Regions from separate parts of the Mycoplana sp. MJR14 genome, predicted to be linked through region 3. Evidence: predicted binding sites of a transcription regulator. Region 3 holds the regulator's gene; each other region holds the start of a gene.

Region 1 (3,851 bases), on a different contig from region 3:
CGAAGCGTTCGACGAATTCCTGGCCACGGTAGCGCGTGATGGGATCCAATCGTTTCTAGAGGAAGACGACCCACCCGCTGTTCATTGACCGGCTCCAGGCAGTGACTGCATCTGTCTGTTCTGGTGCCGGATCCCCAATGCAGGACCGCAGCATCATCAGCCAGGCCGGGTGCAAGCGAAGCGATGGGGCGATCCTACCGGGGGCCGACCGTGCTGGCACGCGATCAGTCGTTCACTTCACTGGCTCGCAAGCCTTCCGCATGGTGGATGCTGGCGGTCTAGAGGGCCAGCCGCAACTGTGGCTCCACCACAGGTGATCGTCGTTCCAGCGAAGACAGGGTGACGCCGAGCAGGCGGATGCCCTTGCGCGGCGGAAAGATCGGAGAGAGCAGCAGGTCGACCACGGCTTGGAGATCTGTGATGGCCGCAACAGGTGAGGGGACTGTCTTGCTGCGGGTGATCTGGTTGAAGTCGGCATATTTGACCTTCAGCGTTACAGTTTTCGCACCGATTTCGTAGGCCTCGCAATAATCCCACACTTTTTCGATGAGTGGCTGCAATCCTTCGCGAGCCGGTTCATAGGCATGAAGGTCCTCCGAAAACGTATCTTCCGCGCCTATGGATTTGCGCACCCGGTCAGGCTTGACTTGGCGGTCATCGATCCCGCGTGCGATGCCGTAGAAATAGGCCCCTGACTTGCCGAAATGCTCTACAAGGAATTCGAGCGTCTTCTGTTTAAGGTCGGCGCCTGTGTCTATCCCGAGGCCATGCATCTTTTCAGCGGTTGCTGGACCGACGCCGTGGAATTTTTTGACGGGCAGGGCCTCGACGAAGGCCGGTCCGGCCTTCGGAGTGATGACAGCCTGGCCGTCGGGCTTGTTCAGGTCACTCGCCATCTTGGCGAGGAACTTGTTGTAGGAGATCCCGGCTGACGCGTTGAGGCCAGTGGTCTGCTTGATCCTGTCGCGAATCTCCGATGCAATTTCGGTAGCGATCTCCATGCCCTTCCGATTCTGCGTCACATCGAGATAGGCCTCGTCGAGCGACAGCGGCTCGACTACCGGCGTATAGTCGGCAAAGATTTCACGGATCTGCTGGGACACCGCCTTGTAGACATCGAAGCGCGGTGGCACGAAAATCAGCTCTGGGCATTTACGCTTGGCAGTCACCGACGGCATTGCCGAGTGGACGCCGAAACTCCGCGCCTCATAGCTTGCCGCCGCCACCACGCCGCGTGCGGCTGCCCCGCCAACCGCGACCGGCTTGCCGCGTAGTTCCGGATTGTCGCGCTGCTCGACCGAGGCATAAAACGCGTCCATGTCCACATGGATGATTTTTCGATTGGGCGCTGAGCTCATGTCGTTCATTGCGGCTTCTGTCGCTCGCGGTACCCTCGGTATCGGATAAACTATCCGCCGAAACATACAGGGAACATAGCAGCCTTGGCGGCGATTTCCACCAGATTTGGCGATGACTTTGGCGATGCTATCGAAACTACGAGCCCTCAGACGCGTTCTTATCCGTAGAACTCGAACTGGGGAGATATCCCATGGCGGACGACAGCACCGTGACAATAAGAGCCACGTTCGAAACACGCGAGGCAGCCGATCTCGCCGTCGAACATCTAGTTCAGCAACAGGGTATCTCGAGATCGGATATCTTTCTCCAGTCAGCAGGGGATCGCAACACGGCGGGGTCTGCGCCGTCGGGCGGCGATGCCTCTCATGACGGGGGTGCTCGCAGAGACGCGCCGCTGGCCGGCGAGATCGAGGTCTCCGTGGACATGGCCTCCACTCAGGCCTCCGCCGTCCAGCGCATTCTCGCAGAAGCCGGCGCGCTTCGAGTATCGAGTCGTTGAGCATGGCGGACAATCTCTCGAAATATCGTGCAAAACGCGATTTCCGGAAGACGAGTGAACCGAGCGGCGAGGCGCATGTCAAAGCTGCAAACCGCCGGCGGTTCGTAATCCAAAAGCACGACGCCACCCGCCTCCACTACGATCTCAGGCTGGAACTCGATGGGGTCTTTAAGTCCTGGGCGGTGACAAAGGGGCCGTCGCTCGACCCCGGCGACAAGCGGCTGGCGGTCGAGGTTGAAGATCATCCGCTCGACTATGGCGACTTCGAAGGTACGATCCCGAAGGGCCAGTACGGTGGCGGCACGGTAATGCTCTGGGATCGCGGCTACTGGGAGCCGGAAGGCAGGAAGTCACCGGAAGAGGCGCTGAAGAAGGGCGACTTCAAATTCACGCTAAAGGGTAAGCGGCTGAACGGCAGTTTCGTGCTCGTGCGAATGCGCAACGATCGCGATGGAGGCAAACGGAACAATTGGCTGTTGATCAAGCATCATGACGATCATTCGGTCGACGAAAACGGTGCTAACATCCTCCAGGAGAATGCCACGTCGGTCGCCTCCGGCCGAAGCATGGAGCAAATCGCCCAAGGTAAGGGTCGCAGGCCGCGCCCGTTCATGATGGCGAATGCGGATGTCGATGCGGATGCGGTCTGGGACAGCAAGAGTGGGCTTGCGGCTGACGAAAGGAAGAGACGATCTCGCAAGGCCACTGGAGCCATCCATATACCGGTCTTCATCGCCCCGCAGCTGTGCGAAAAGGTCGCTCGGCCGCCGGCCGGTGACGATTGGCTGCACGAGATCAAGTTCGACGGCTATCGCATCCAGTTGCGCGTTGCCGATGGGTCGGTGACCTTGAAGACCCGCAAGGGGTTGGACTGGACAGCGAAATATCCTGGCATCGCCGATGCAGCGTCCGCACTCCCCGACTGCATCATTGACGGCGAAATCTGCGCGCTCGACGAGAACGGCGCACCCGATTTTGCCGCCCTCCAGGCAGCGCTTTCGGAGGGCAAGACTGGCGATCTGGTCTATTTCGCATTCGATCTGCTGTTCGAAGACGGCGAGGATTTAAGATCCATGCGCCTGGTCGATCGCAAGAAGCGGCTGCAAGACCTTCTCAATGCACCCCTTGACGATCCCCGCATCCGCTATGTCGAACATTTCGAATCCGGTGGAGACGCCGTGCTGCGCTCTGCCTGCAAGCTGCATCTCGAGGGTGTTATCTCCAAGCAAATGAACGCGCCCTATCATTCGGGTCGCAATGACAGCTGGGCGAAGTCTAAATGCCGTGCTGGCCATGAGGTCGTGATTGGTGGATTTGCCAAGACCAACGGCAAATTCCGGTCTCTTCTGGTCGGTGTCTACCGCGGGGATCATTTCGTGTATGTCGGCCGCGTCGGCACCGGTTACAGCGCAGCAAAGGTCAAGATGCTCCTGCCGAAACTGAAGGCTGTCGAGACGGCGAGATCGCCGTTCACCGGCATCGGTGCACCGAAGAAGCAGGGTGAGGTTGTCTGGGTGAGACCAGAGCTTGTTGCCGAAATCGAGTTCGAAGGGTGGACCGCGGACGGCCTTGTTCGCCAGGCTGCATTCAAAGGACTGCGCGAGGACAAGCCCGCGAAGGAGGTCGAGGCCGAAAAAGCGGCGCCGCCCGCCAGGACCGGTACAGCTCAACCTGCTCGGCCCCCCAGGTCCACACCTTTCCGGCGCAAAGCCGCCAAGGCAGAGGTCATGGGCGTACTGATTTCCAGCCCAGATAAACCGCTTTGGCCCGATGCGAACGATGGTGAGCCCGTCACTAAAGAAGATCTTGCTCGCTATTTCGAAGCCACCGGAAGCTGGCTCATCGAGCACATCCAGGGTCGGCCCTGCTCGATTATCCGAGCGCCCGACGGTATCGGTGCAGAGCAGTTCTTCCAGCGTCATGGGATGCCCGGTACGTCGAACCTTGTCGAACTGGTGAAGGTCTCTGGCGACAAGAAACCTTACCTGCAGAT
Region 2 (3,851 bases), on a different contig from region 3:
CCGCTATCGATCGCGGTGCTGACCGTTTCCGACACCCGCACGCTCTCCGACGACCGCTCCGGCGACACGCTGGTCGAGCGGCTGGAGAAGGCCGGGCACCGGCTCGGCGCCCGGGCGATCGTTCCGGACGACAGGCAGGCGATCTTCGAGACGGTCGAGGCCTGGACGAAGGACGAGGCCATCGACGTCGTCATCACCACGGGCGGAACCGGCTTCACCGGCCGCGACGTGACCCCCGAGGCGCTGGAGCCGCTGTTCGAGAAGCGGATGGACGGCTTCTCCGAGGTGTTCCACCGGATCTCCTACGACAAGATCGGCACCTCGACGATCCAGTCGCGGGCGACGGGCGGGGTGGCGAACGCCACCTTCATCTTCGTGCTGCCCGGCTCGCCCGGCGCCTGCCGCGACGCCTGGGACGGGATCCTTGAAGCCCAGCTCGACTACCGGCACATGCCGTGCAACTTCGTCGAGATCATGCCGCGGCTCGACGAGCACCTGAAGCGTAAGTAGCCCCGCTGCCTGCCGCCGGCATGGAACGCAAGGCCGTTCCGCAAGGCCGCATGCCAATGTTCCCTTGGACGAGCTTCGCCGCGACGGGCGCCGCCGGCATTTGGCTTCGCTGTCAGAACCACAGGTCGCGAACGCAACGCCCGTCCCGCGGCAGGTCGTCGAAGGTATCGAGGCCGTCGAAGTGGTCGATCGGCAGGTGCGCCACCGCCTCGGGCGGCGCCAGGCGGACATTGACCGCCATGCGCCGGCGCCCGTCCTGCCCGACCTGCAGGCCCCGCCAGCACAGCACGCAGGCGCAGGTGGGGCAGAAGCGGATCTCGAGTGACGGCGTCCCGCTTCCCCTGCGGGTGAAGGCTCGGGTGGGGCCGTGCAGGCCGATGCGCCCGCCCCCATCACCGCGCCCTTCACCGTCGGCCTCGTAGTCATAGGCCCACAGGGCGCCGTAGCGGCGGCAGAGGCTACAGTTGCACGCCGTCACCGGGCCCGGATCGCCTTCCATGGCCCAGTGCGCCGCCTCGCAGAGACATGTGCCAATCAGCATCTGCACCCCCCGCGTTTCATCGTGGTCGTCAAACGCGCCGGTATTGTCCGGTCGATGCGCGTGGATTTCAAGGGCCGGCAGATGCGGGGACAGGGCCCGGACAGGACACCGGGCATGCACGTCCTGACCCTAGTCGCGCATGGCCCGAACGGCCCAGGCGGGGACGATCTCGGCCACGAGCTTGCGGGCGGCCAGGCCGGCGGCGAGTTCGTTGAGCTTCATGCCCTTGCGTACGATGGCGCAGGCCTGGCGCTTGGACACGAGCAGCCCGCATTCGAGCGGCGGCCGGCGCTGGACGAGGCGGCGCATGAAGGGCCGGCGATGGTTGCGCGAGCCGGCAAAACGCGCCGGTCCCTTGTTGAGCGAGACGTGCTCGGAGACCGCATCGACCCAGCCGAACAGCGGCCGGGCGCCGGGCTCCAGCAGCAGCAGCCAGTCGCCGCGGGCCGAGCGCACGATCTCGTCGACGCTCCATTCGGTCATGAAACGGCAGCCGGCCGCATCGGCGATCTGGGGCGAACCGTCGCCGGAGCCGTGATCCAGCACGATGACGTCGCGCACGATGCCTTCCACGGCACCCGCCACCAGCGCGGACAGCGTCTGCGCCAGTTCGGGTTCGTTGTCTCGGCTCTCCATGATCACCGTCAGCATGGTTGACCAATATCGCAATGCCACACCCAGCGCCACTGGCAACAATCGCCGGGGTTGCCGTTAGTGGTAGTAAATTGGTCAGCTGTGACCGGATCGCCGCCGCTGCGCATTTTGTTCTTGCATTGTTCTCATTTGGCCGTTAGGAATAAAGTCATTGCGGGGACACGATTCCCCGCGCGGAGAACCCCGATGACAGACCTGTCCAGTCTCAGGCAGGGCGCGCTGGCGCCTGCCCATACGGCCGATATTGCCGATGCGCTCGTGTCGCAGAGCGGCCTCAGGATCGATATCGACCGCCGCCGCGGGCGCGGGGCCGGGATGAATTTCTCCGGCCGCTTCGAACAGCAGGTGCGCGAGCGCTTCGACGACGGCTGGCAGACGCTCGAGGAGCTGCCGCCCTTCAAGACCGAGGTGCAGGTCGAAAAGCCGCGGAGCATCATCACCCGCAACGAGTCGCCGGACATTCCCTTCGACCGTTCGGTCAACCCCTATCGCGGCTGCGAGCATGGCTGCATCTACTGTTTCGCCCGGCCGACGCATGCCTTCATGGGCCTGTCCGCGGGGCTCGACTTCGAGGCCCGGCTGTTTGCCAAGCCGGACGCGCCGAAGCTTCTGGAGCGCGAGCTTTCGAAGCCCGGCTACAAGCCGCGGGTCATCGCGATCGGCACGAACACCGATCCCTACCAGCCGATCGAGAAGGAATGGCGGATCATGCGCCAGATCCTCGAGGTGCTGGAGACGGCCAACCATCCGGTCTCGATCGTCACCAAGTCGGCGCTGATCATGCGCGACATCGACATCCTTTCGCGCATGGCCGCCAAGGGGCTGGCGTGGGTCGGGCTTTCGGTGACGACGCTCGACCGCAAGCTCGCCCGCAGCATGGAGCCGCGGGCGGCGACGCCGCCGCGGCGGCTGGAAGCGATGCGCGCGCTTTCCGAGGCCGGCGTGCCCGTCAGCGTCATGGTGGCGCCGATCATCCCCGGGCTGAACGACCACGAGATCGAGCGGATCCTCGATTCCGGCAAGGCCGCCGGCGCGCAGGAGGCGAGCTACGTGCTGCTGCGGCTGCCGCTGGAGGTGAGCCCGCTGTTCCGCGACTGGCTGCTGCGCGAGTATCCCGACCGCTACCGGCACGTCATGTCGCTGGTGCGCTCGATGCGCGGCGGCAAGGACTATGACGCCGAGTTCGGCAAGCGGATGAAGGGTGCCGGTCCCTATGCCTGGCAGATCGCGCGCCGCTTCGAGCTGGCGACCAAGCGGCTGAAGCTGGTGCGGACGCGACGGAGCCTGTCTGCGGACCTGTTCGTGCCGCCCTCGGGCAGCGGGGTGCAACTGTCGCTGCTGTAGAACCTGCCGGCGGGGCGGTGCCTCCCCGGAAAACCCGCGGTTCGGGCGGTTGCTTGCCTGAGCCCGGCGACACCCACGGGACGGGTCGGCTTGCCGCTTGCCCTCCCGGCCCTCCTGCAGGCCGCCGCGTCGGCCGTGTCGGATCACCGGGGACGGACCGAGACGTGCCGGGACGCGCTTGGTGCACTGGGGCGTAATGGGGCGCACCGGGGCGCACTGCGGCCACCGGGGTGGGTGGGCGCATCCGGTGGACGCGGGACGGATGGTGTCGGGCGAGCGCGTCCAGACGACCGCGGGCAGACGGCCGTGACCAGGCGGTCGGGTGGCGAACCGGCCGACTGGCCGGGCCAATGACGGTTTTGGGCCTGCCGCCCCCTCGGGTGGCGTGCCGGCCATCAGGCGACGGGTCACCTGTGGACCCGCTGCCGCTTCCATTCGACATTGCCCTGTCCCCTCGCAATGTCGACGTTCCCGGGCGCCGCCGCCTGCCCGGGGACTTGCGGGGAATCGGTCGGTCGTGCGAGGGTCGCCGCATGCCACGCCGCGCGACCACCGATTCCCCCCTTCTCTTCGACCTTCCGGTCGGGCCCGATTTCTCGATGGAGCTTTCGGCGCGCCGGGCCGGGCAATGGCCGGTGGCGGGCGCGGACGAGGCCGGTCGCGGACCGCTCGCAGGACCGGTGGTCGCCGCGGCGGTCGTGCTCGATCCGGAGAGGATCCCGGACGGCCTGCACGATTCCAAGCAGTTGACCGCGGCGCGGCGCGAGGCGCTGTTCGTGGAGATCCTCTCCAGCGCCGTTGT
Region 3 (3,851 bases):
GCCTTGCCACGCTCGCCTATTCCGTCGGTCACTTCCATCGGATTCCCGCCTACGGGCTTGCCGGCAATCTGCTCGCCATGCCGATCATCTCCCTCGTGGTGATGCCGATGGGGGTCGTCGCCATGCTGCTGATGCCGTTCGGCCTCGAAGGCATTCCCCTCGAGGTGATGGGAATGGGCATCGAAGCCATCATCGCCCTGGCGCATCTCGTGTCCGGTTGGGGCGGCGAGATCGTCACCGGACGCCTGCCGCCGCTTTCCTTCGCCCTCCTGGCCGCGGGTGGGGCGATCGCCTGCCTGTTCCGGACACAGATCGCAGCACTCGCCCTCCTGCCGCTCGTCGCAGGCGCCGGTCTGGCTTTCTTCCCGCCCGCACAGCCGGCGCCGCAAGTGCTGGTGTCCGAGGACGGAACGCTGGTGGCGCTCGTCCACGACCGTGAGGCTGCGACCAATCGCCGGCAGCCCCCGGGCTTCATCTACGATCAATGGCGGTATGCGCTTCGGCTTAAGGAACACCGGGCGCCTGCGACACTCGAAAGCGGGGAACGCGAGCGTGGGGGTATTGCAAGCTCAACAGCGGGCGGCCGAGCCACGGGGCCAACCGGTCGACAGGGCGACGGGCGATCGGTCGGTGGGCAATCGCCTGACAGGCAATCGGGTAACGGTAGATTGCGTGACGGGCAACTAGGCGAGGACAACTCCATATCGCCGCCCGAGGCTGCGGCATCCGGCCCCGGGGTCTCCGGGCGGTCTCCGGCCGGGGCCGGCACGATGGGCGGGGCGTTCGACGCGGCCTTCTCCCTGGCGGCCGCGCAGAAGCGCTTCGTCTGCCGCCGGCAGGCGTGGTGTGCCGGCGTCGCTGCCGCCGGCTGGCGGGTGATCTGGCTGGAGGATCCGATCCACCTGGCCGCGGCATGCGACAGCGCCGATATCGTGATTGCCCCGCGCCATCGCGGCGGACGCGCCTGCAGCAACGGAACCCCGTTGATCGGCCGGCAAAACCTGCGCCTGACCGGCGCCCTGGAGATCGCATCGACGGGCCCTGGTGGCGGGGCAGGGCGCGACATGTCCATCACGCCGGCCGTCGTCCAGATCCACCGCCCCTGGAACCGCCATCGCCTCTACGACTGGCGCTCCGACAGCTTCTGGGATCCGGACCGAACCCGCGGCGTCAATGATAGCGACGAATGAGACCGACCAGCTTGCCCTGGATCTTGACGCGATCGGGGCCGAAAATCCGCGTCTCGTAGGCCGGGTTGGCAGCCTCCAGCGCGATCGAGGCGCCCTTGCGGCGAAAGCGCTTGAGGGTCGCCTCCTCGTCGTCGACGAGCGCCACCACGATATCGCCGGGGTTGGCCGTTCCGGCATTGCGGATGATCACCGTATCGCCGTCGAGGATGCCCGCCTCGATCATCGAGTCACCCCGAACCTCCAGCGCGTAGTGCTCGCCGCCGCCCAGCATTTCCGCCGGCACGGAGATATCGTGGGTGTTGTTCTGGATGGCGGAGATCGGCACGCCGGCGGCGATCCGGCCCATCACCGGCACGGCAACGGAGCTCTCCGATGCCGGAGCCTGCGGCCGTTCCGGCGCCGGCTTTTCCTTGCCGAGGCTGCCTTCGATGACGGAGGGCGAGAAGCCGCGCCGCGCCTTCAGGCTAGGCGAATAGGCCTCCGGCAGCTTGATGACCTCCAGCGCGCGGGCGCGATTGGGCAACCTGCGGATGAAGCCGCGCTCCTCGAGTGCGGTGATGAGCCGATGGATGCCGGACTTCGACGCCAGGTCGAGCGCATCCTTCATCTCGTCGAACGACGGCGGAATTCCCGTCTCCTTCATCCGCTCGTGGATGAAGAGAAGCAGTTCCTGTTGCTTGCGGGTCAGCATGGCTCGTCACCCAGAATCGTGAAACAAATACGGAACAAACACTATCTGTTCCATTTGTGTTCCGCAAGTGGCTAAAATTCAGTGAATTCGACGCTCCGGACAGGCCATGTGGTGGGACGTTGACGGCCGCTGGCGAACGGCTATAAAGTCGCTGTGCGCCGCTCTGGGGTGTACAAGGCACCCGATGCCGACACAACTTGTCGCGCCGGGCCAATGGAAGAGTGTCCGAGTGGTTTAGGGAACCGGTCTTGAAATTCTATTTCGCCGGTCACTACTCATCCCAATTGATCCCAAAAACTCCCGTTTTTTCAGTGCATTGACGCCTATCTCGTATCGGCCCATACGGAATGATACGTGAACGTGCTACGGAGTTGAGTTGCAAAGATCGTAGCGGTGTGTTCTCTTTTCGTTCTTCAGCTGGCTACCAAGGTAACTCGACCGGAAGGAGACCGTTATAGGTGCGGCCAACTATGTCAGAGAAATGGAAATGGAGCAGTCCGCCGGCTCCGGCGGATCGCGCACCTCGAATCCGCCGGCCGGCGTGGACTGGTTAGTTCCACCACGCATAAACGGCACCGCGATGAATTCGTCGCTACTGAATGGCGAGCTGCCTGCGAAGTGTTGCGACAGGTATGCAGAGAAGCGGTGCTGGCAACCTTCCAAAGGATCCCCGATTAATAGATGTGACGCGCTCTTTCAAATTATCATGCTTGCCACAGAATACATCCAATGCTTGAAGAGCAAGTTGTTAAAGAATTGATTTTGTGCCATGATATAAAGTTGAAAGAAAATGGAGGGGGCAATGTGGAGAACTCGCATAGGTCCAATCAGTGGCGTTATTGCCTTGCTCCTGGTATTTTGGTTGGTTCCTGAAGTCGAATCGTATTTTGACGAACCTGCCGATGCGTCGCAGAACGATTGTGGCAAGAGGGGGCAGGCCGAAGACCCAATTTATAAGCCGCGGCCCTACTACGAGGGCAAGGTTCTCAATATTCGACTCACGGACGAGGGTAGCTTTGTCGACCGGTGTGAACTCACCAATGTTCTATTTGAGTTAAACTGGGATAGACCGAGACGGGCAGATAACGAGCCTCGTCCTATTGAGAGTTCCCACGCCACATCGTTGCCAAAGCTCGTCATTCTATACATTCATGGTTGGAAGCACGATGTCTCTGCGAGCGACTCCGACTATATTAATTTCCAAAATCTGATCACAAAACTCTCAGCCTCCAATCTCGGCGGAAAGCAGGTCCTTGGCATTTACGTTGGATGGAACGCTAAATCGAAGATTCCTCCTTTTGATCGTTTCCCGCTAGACAACATTACATTCTGGTCAAAGCAAACCATTGCTGACAGAATCGCTCAATCCGGGTCCGTATCCAAAATTGTCGGAGCAATTAGTTCGGTGCTGTCCGACAAATATTCCTCTGAAAATCAATTCATCGCGATCGGTCACAGTTTTGGATCAAGAATACTATTCTCCGCCACCAGTCAATCTTTTATATATAACGTCGCCAAGGCCCATCCTGGCTATCAGGGTGGTAGGTATGAATTGATCTCTGGCATCGCAAACGCCGTTATACTCCTAAATCCGGCCTTTGAGGCTTCTCGCTACGTTGCATTGGATGCAACTACTCGGTCCAAAGAGCGATTTTCGGATGCTCAGCAGCCTCTATTACTATCCGTTTCATCCGATGGAGATTGGGCGACGAGGTTTGCATTTCCAGCGGGACAGTGGCTCGCCCTTTACCGGGCAGAGACCCAGCGGACCACAATAGGTAATTTTCCAGATTTTAAAACACACACACTGGAACTGGCCGGCACTGGTATTTGTGAGCGCGCGGAAACTGATGGACTGTCTGAGCATTTCATCGCCGGGGGGCTATGCCTTTCTCGCGATAGTGTACCAAACAATCAGGACCAAGTAATTCAGGAGAGAAATCCTTTCCTAATTGCTCGCACTACGTCGG
Region 4 (3,851 bases), on a different contig from region 3:
CACCCGCCCCGTGCACGTCGCCCACCTGACGAAGCTGAACGAAGAGGGCAAGCTCGCCTTCGCCGGCCCGTTCCTCGATGCGGACGGCAAGCCGAACGGCAGCCTCGTCGTCGTCAAGGCCGATAGCGCCGAGGCGGCGCGGGCGCTCGGCGAGGCCGATCCCTTCTTCAAGGCCGGCGTCTTCGAAAGCGTCGTGGTCAAGCCCTGGACCTGGACCTTCAACAATCCGGAGGCATAAGGTTCATGGCCCACTGGCTCTACAAGTCGGAACCGTTCAAATGGTCCTGGCAGATGCAGAAGGATGCCGGTGCCGCGGGCACCGAGTGGACGGGGGTGCGCAACTACCTGGCGCGCAACAACATGCGGGCCATGAAGATCGGCGACAAGGGTTTCTTCTACCACTCCAACGAGGGGCTGGAGATCGTCGGCATCACCGAGGTCTGCGCGCTGTCGCATCCGGATTCGACCGCCGGTGACGATCCGCGCTGGGACTGCGTCGACATCCGCGCCGTCTGCGACATGCCGAAGCCGGTATCGCTCAAGGACATCAAGGCGAACCCGAAGCTCGAGAAGATGTCGCTCGTCACCTCCATGCGCCTGTCCGTCCAGCCGGTGACGGAGGACGAATGGATCGAGGTCTGCCGCATGGGCGGCCTCGACGAGCCGCCGCGCTGACCACGATCCCGTGAAGACCGATCCCGAACGCTTCATCCTCGACAACACCGCGGTGATCGCGCCGCCGCATGTGCCGGAAATCCGGCTGCGCCTGGCCTCCGAGGCGCACGATCTGTGGCTGAAGACCGAAGAGGAACTCGAAGAGATCGGCCTGCCGCCGCCGTTCTGGGCGTTCGCCTGGGCGGGCGGGCAGGGGCTCGCCCGCTACGTGCTGGACCACGCCGAGATCGTGCGCGGGCGCAGCGTCCTCGATTTCGCCAGCGGCTCCGGCCTTGTCGCGATCGCGGCGAAGCGGGCGGGTGCCGCGCGCGTGCTGGCGGCCGACATCGACCCCTGGACGGAGACGGCCGTGCGGCTGAATACTGCGCTGAACGGGGTGGAGGTGGAGTTCAGGGGCGAGGATCTGATCGGCTCGGACGAAGGCTGGGACGTGGTGCTGGCCGGCGACGTCTTCTACGACAGCGCCTTCGCAGGGGCACTGATCCCTTGGTTTCGCAGGCTCGCCGAACGCGGGGCGGCGGTGGTCGTGGGGGATCCGGGACGGTCCTACTGCCCGAAGGACAGGATGGCACCGCTCGCGACCTACGCGGTGCCGGTGACGCGTGTGCTGGAAGACAGCGAGGTCAAGCGGACGACGGTCTGGCGCTTTCTTCCATGATCCCCGTGGTGGTCCGTTGTCGCAGTGCGGGCTGGGGTGAAAAAGAATCTTAACCATATTTCGTCGCGGGGCTTTACAGCGTTTTGGCGCCCGGTTGTGGCGCGGGCCGCGAGACTCGGCCAGCTTGTGGCCGAGATTCAGCATGTGGTGGGGCAAGGTATTGGAAATCCAACATCTTGTAGGGAACAAAACCTGAATCCGAACGAGTCTTCGTTTCGTCTCCGATTCGTTCGCAAGGTGTTCCAGGCCGCTTCGCTATGCCCGGAAATCCGGGTGAATCGACCGCCAATTCGGGGGGCGCACTTGCCATTGCGCGCGGCGATGGGCATTTGTGTTGCCGGCGCGGGCGAACACCGGCGCTGCACGATCGATACACTCCGAGGCATGCCTTGAATGCTGCAGCGATGATATTGAGCGGCCGCGGGGTCACCGCGGTGCTCGGGCCGACCAATACCGGCAAGACCCATTACGCAATCGAACGCATGGTGGCGCATGAGACGGGCGTGATCGGACTGCCGCTTCGGCTCCTGGCGCGCGAGGTCTATACGCGCCTGGTCGAGAAGGTCGGGCATCACAACGTTGCGCTGATCACCGGCGAGGAGAAGATCACCCCGCACATGGCGCGCTACTCGGTCTGCACCGTGGAGGCGATGCCGCGCGAGACCCGGGCCGCCTTCGTGGCGATCGACGAGGTGCAGCTGGCCGGCGACCTGGAGCGCGGGCACATCTTCACCGACCGGATCCTGCACCTGCGCGGCCGCGACGAGACGCTGCTTCTGGGGGCGGCGACGATGAAGCCGATCCTGGAGCATCTGCTTCCGGGCATCACCGTGGTCGAGCGGCCGCGCCTGTCGCAGCTCTTCTATGCCGGCTCGAAGAAGATCACCCGCCTGCCGCAGCGGACGGCGATCGTCGCGTTCTCGGCCGACGAGGTCTATGCCATCGCCGAACTGATCCGCCGCCAGCGCGGCGGCGCGGCGGTCGTGCTCGGCGCGCTCTCGCCGCGCACGCGCAACGCACAGGTGGGGCTCTATCAGGAGGGCGACGTCGAGTATCTCGTCGCCACCGACGCGATCGGCATGGGGCTCAACCTCGACGTCGACCACGTCGCCTTCGCCCAGGACCGCAAGTTCGACGGCTACCAGTTCCGCAATCTCAATCCCGGCGAGCTCGGCCAGATCGCCGGCCGTGCCGGCCGGCATATGCGTGACGGCACCTTCGGGGTGACGGGTCGGGTCGACCCGTTCGAGCCGGAACTCGTGGAGCGCATCGAGGCGCACGAATTCGATCCCGTGCGTGTGCTGCAGTGGCGCTCCAAGCGGCTGGACTTCTCCTCCATCGCCAGCCTGAAGGCGAGCCTCGATGCGCCGCCGGCGATTTCCGGGCTGGCACGCGCGCTTCCGGCCGTGGACCAGCAGGCGCTCGAGCACCTGGCGCGCTATCCCGATATCCGGGACATGGCGACGGCGCCGGAGCGCGTCGAGAAGCTGTGGGAGGCCTGCGCCCTGCCGGATTATCGCCGGATCACGCCGGCGCAGCACGCCGACCTGATCTCCACCCTCTATGCCGATCTGGTCCGGCGGGGTACGGTGAACGAGGACTTCCTCGCCGAGCAGGTACGGCGGGCCGATCGCACCGATGGCGAGATCGACACGCTTTCGGCACGAATCGCCCAGATAAGGACCTGGACCTATGTATCGAATCGCCCGGACTGGTTGGCCGATCCGACACACTGGCAGGAAAAGACGCGGGAAATCGAAGACCGATTGTCCGACGCGTTACATGAAAGGTTGACGAAACGCTTTGTTGATCGCAGGACATCTGTGCTCATGAAGCGCCTGAGAGAGAATGCGATGCTGGAAGCCGAAATCAGTGTGAATGGTGATGTCTTTGTCGAGGGGCATCATGTGGGGCAGTTGGCCGGATTCCGGTTCACGCTCGCTTCGGGCACCGAAGGTCCCGATGCGAAGGCGGTGCAGGGTGCGGCCCAGAAGGCGCTTGCGCTCGAGTTCGAGGCGCGCGCCGCCCGGCTTCATGCGGCCGGCAACAGCGATCTCGCCGTCGGCTCCGACGGCACCGTGCGTTGGCTCGGCGAGCCCGTCGCGCGCCTTGCGGCGAGCGAGCACGTCATGCGCCCGCGCGTCATCCTGCTTGCCGACGAGCAGTTGACCGGAAACGCGCGCGACCACGTCGCCGCCCGTATCGAGCGCTTCGTCAATCATCATATCGCGACCGTCCTGAAGCCGCTCGACGACCTCTCGCGGGCCGAGGACCTGCAGGGGCTGGCCAAGGGGCTGGCGTTCCAGCTGGTCGAGGCGCTCGGCGTCCTGTTCCGCCGCGATGTCGCAGACGACGTCAAGTCGCTCGACCAGGAGGCCCGCTCGTCGATCCGCAAGCACGGTATCCGCTTCGGCGCCTACCACATCTTCATGCCGGCACTGCTGAAGCCGGCCCCGGCGGAGCTGATCACGCTGCTCTGGGCGCTCAAGAACGACGGCCTGGACAAGCCCGGCTATGG

Evidence for each region. Region 3 encodes LexA, which represses DNA repair genes until DNA is damaged. Its sites were predicted from a motif close to TGTTCNNNNTGTGTTCNG; they were not measured.
Region 1: a site for LexA is predicted at 1,417-1,434, ahead of dinB (DNA polymerase IV). Genes of this name have one in related genera too.
Region 2: a site for LexA is predicted at 1,815-1,832, ahead of P0086_RS07065 (PA0069 family radical SAM protein). Genes of this name have one in related genera too.
Region 4: a site for LexA is predicted at 1,561-1,578, ahead of P0086_RS12390 (helicase-related protein). Genes of this name have one in related genera too.

What each region holds. Positions count from the first base shown of each region.
Region 1 covers NZ_JARGEO010000001.1:495,483-499,333, forward strand. Annotated here, with positions in the region: gene P0086_RS02425 (hypothetical protein) at 1-88, shown strand, start outside; gene dinB (DNA polymerase IV) at 279-1,367, opposite strand; gene P0086_RS02435 (hypothetical protein) at 1,550-1,858, shown strand; gene ligD (DNA ligase D) at 1,861-3,851, shown strand, end outside.
Region 2 covers NZ_JARGEO010000002.1:578,503-582,353, forward strand. Annotated here, with positions in the region: gene moaB (molybdenum cofactor biosynthesis protein B) at 1-510, shown strand, start outside; gene P0086_RS07055 (GFA family protein) at 623-1,051, opposite strand; gene P0086_RS07060 (glycosyl transferase) at 1,181-1,702, opposite strand; gene P0086_RS07065 (PA0069 family radical SAM protein) at 1,892-3,049, shown strand; gene P0086_RS07070 (ribonuclease HII) at 3,583-3,851, shown strand, end outside.
Region 3 covers NZ_JARGEO010000006.1:161,235-165,085, reverse strand. Annotated here, with positions in the region: gene P0086_RS16015 (ComEC/Rec2 family competence protein) at 1-1,190, shown strand, start outside; gene lexA (transcriptional repressor LexA) at 1,171-1,881, opposite strand; gene P0086_RS16005 (hypothetical protein) at 2,684-3,851, shown strand, end outside.
Region 4 covers NZ_JARGEO010000004.1:381,635-385,485, forward strand. Annotated here, with positions in the region: gene P0086_RS12375 (YciI-like protein) at 1-238, shown strand, start outside; gene P0086_RS12380 (EVE domain-containing protein) at 244-675, shown strand; gene P0086_RS12385 (methyltransferase) at 686-1,333, shown strand; gene P0086_RS12390 (helicase-related protein) at 1,738-3,851, shown strand, end outside.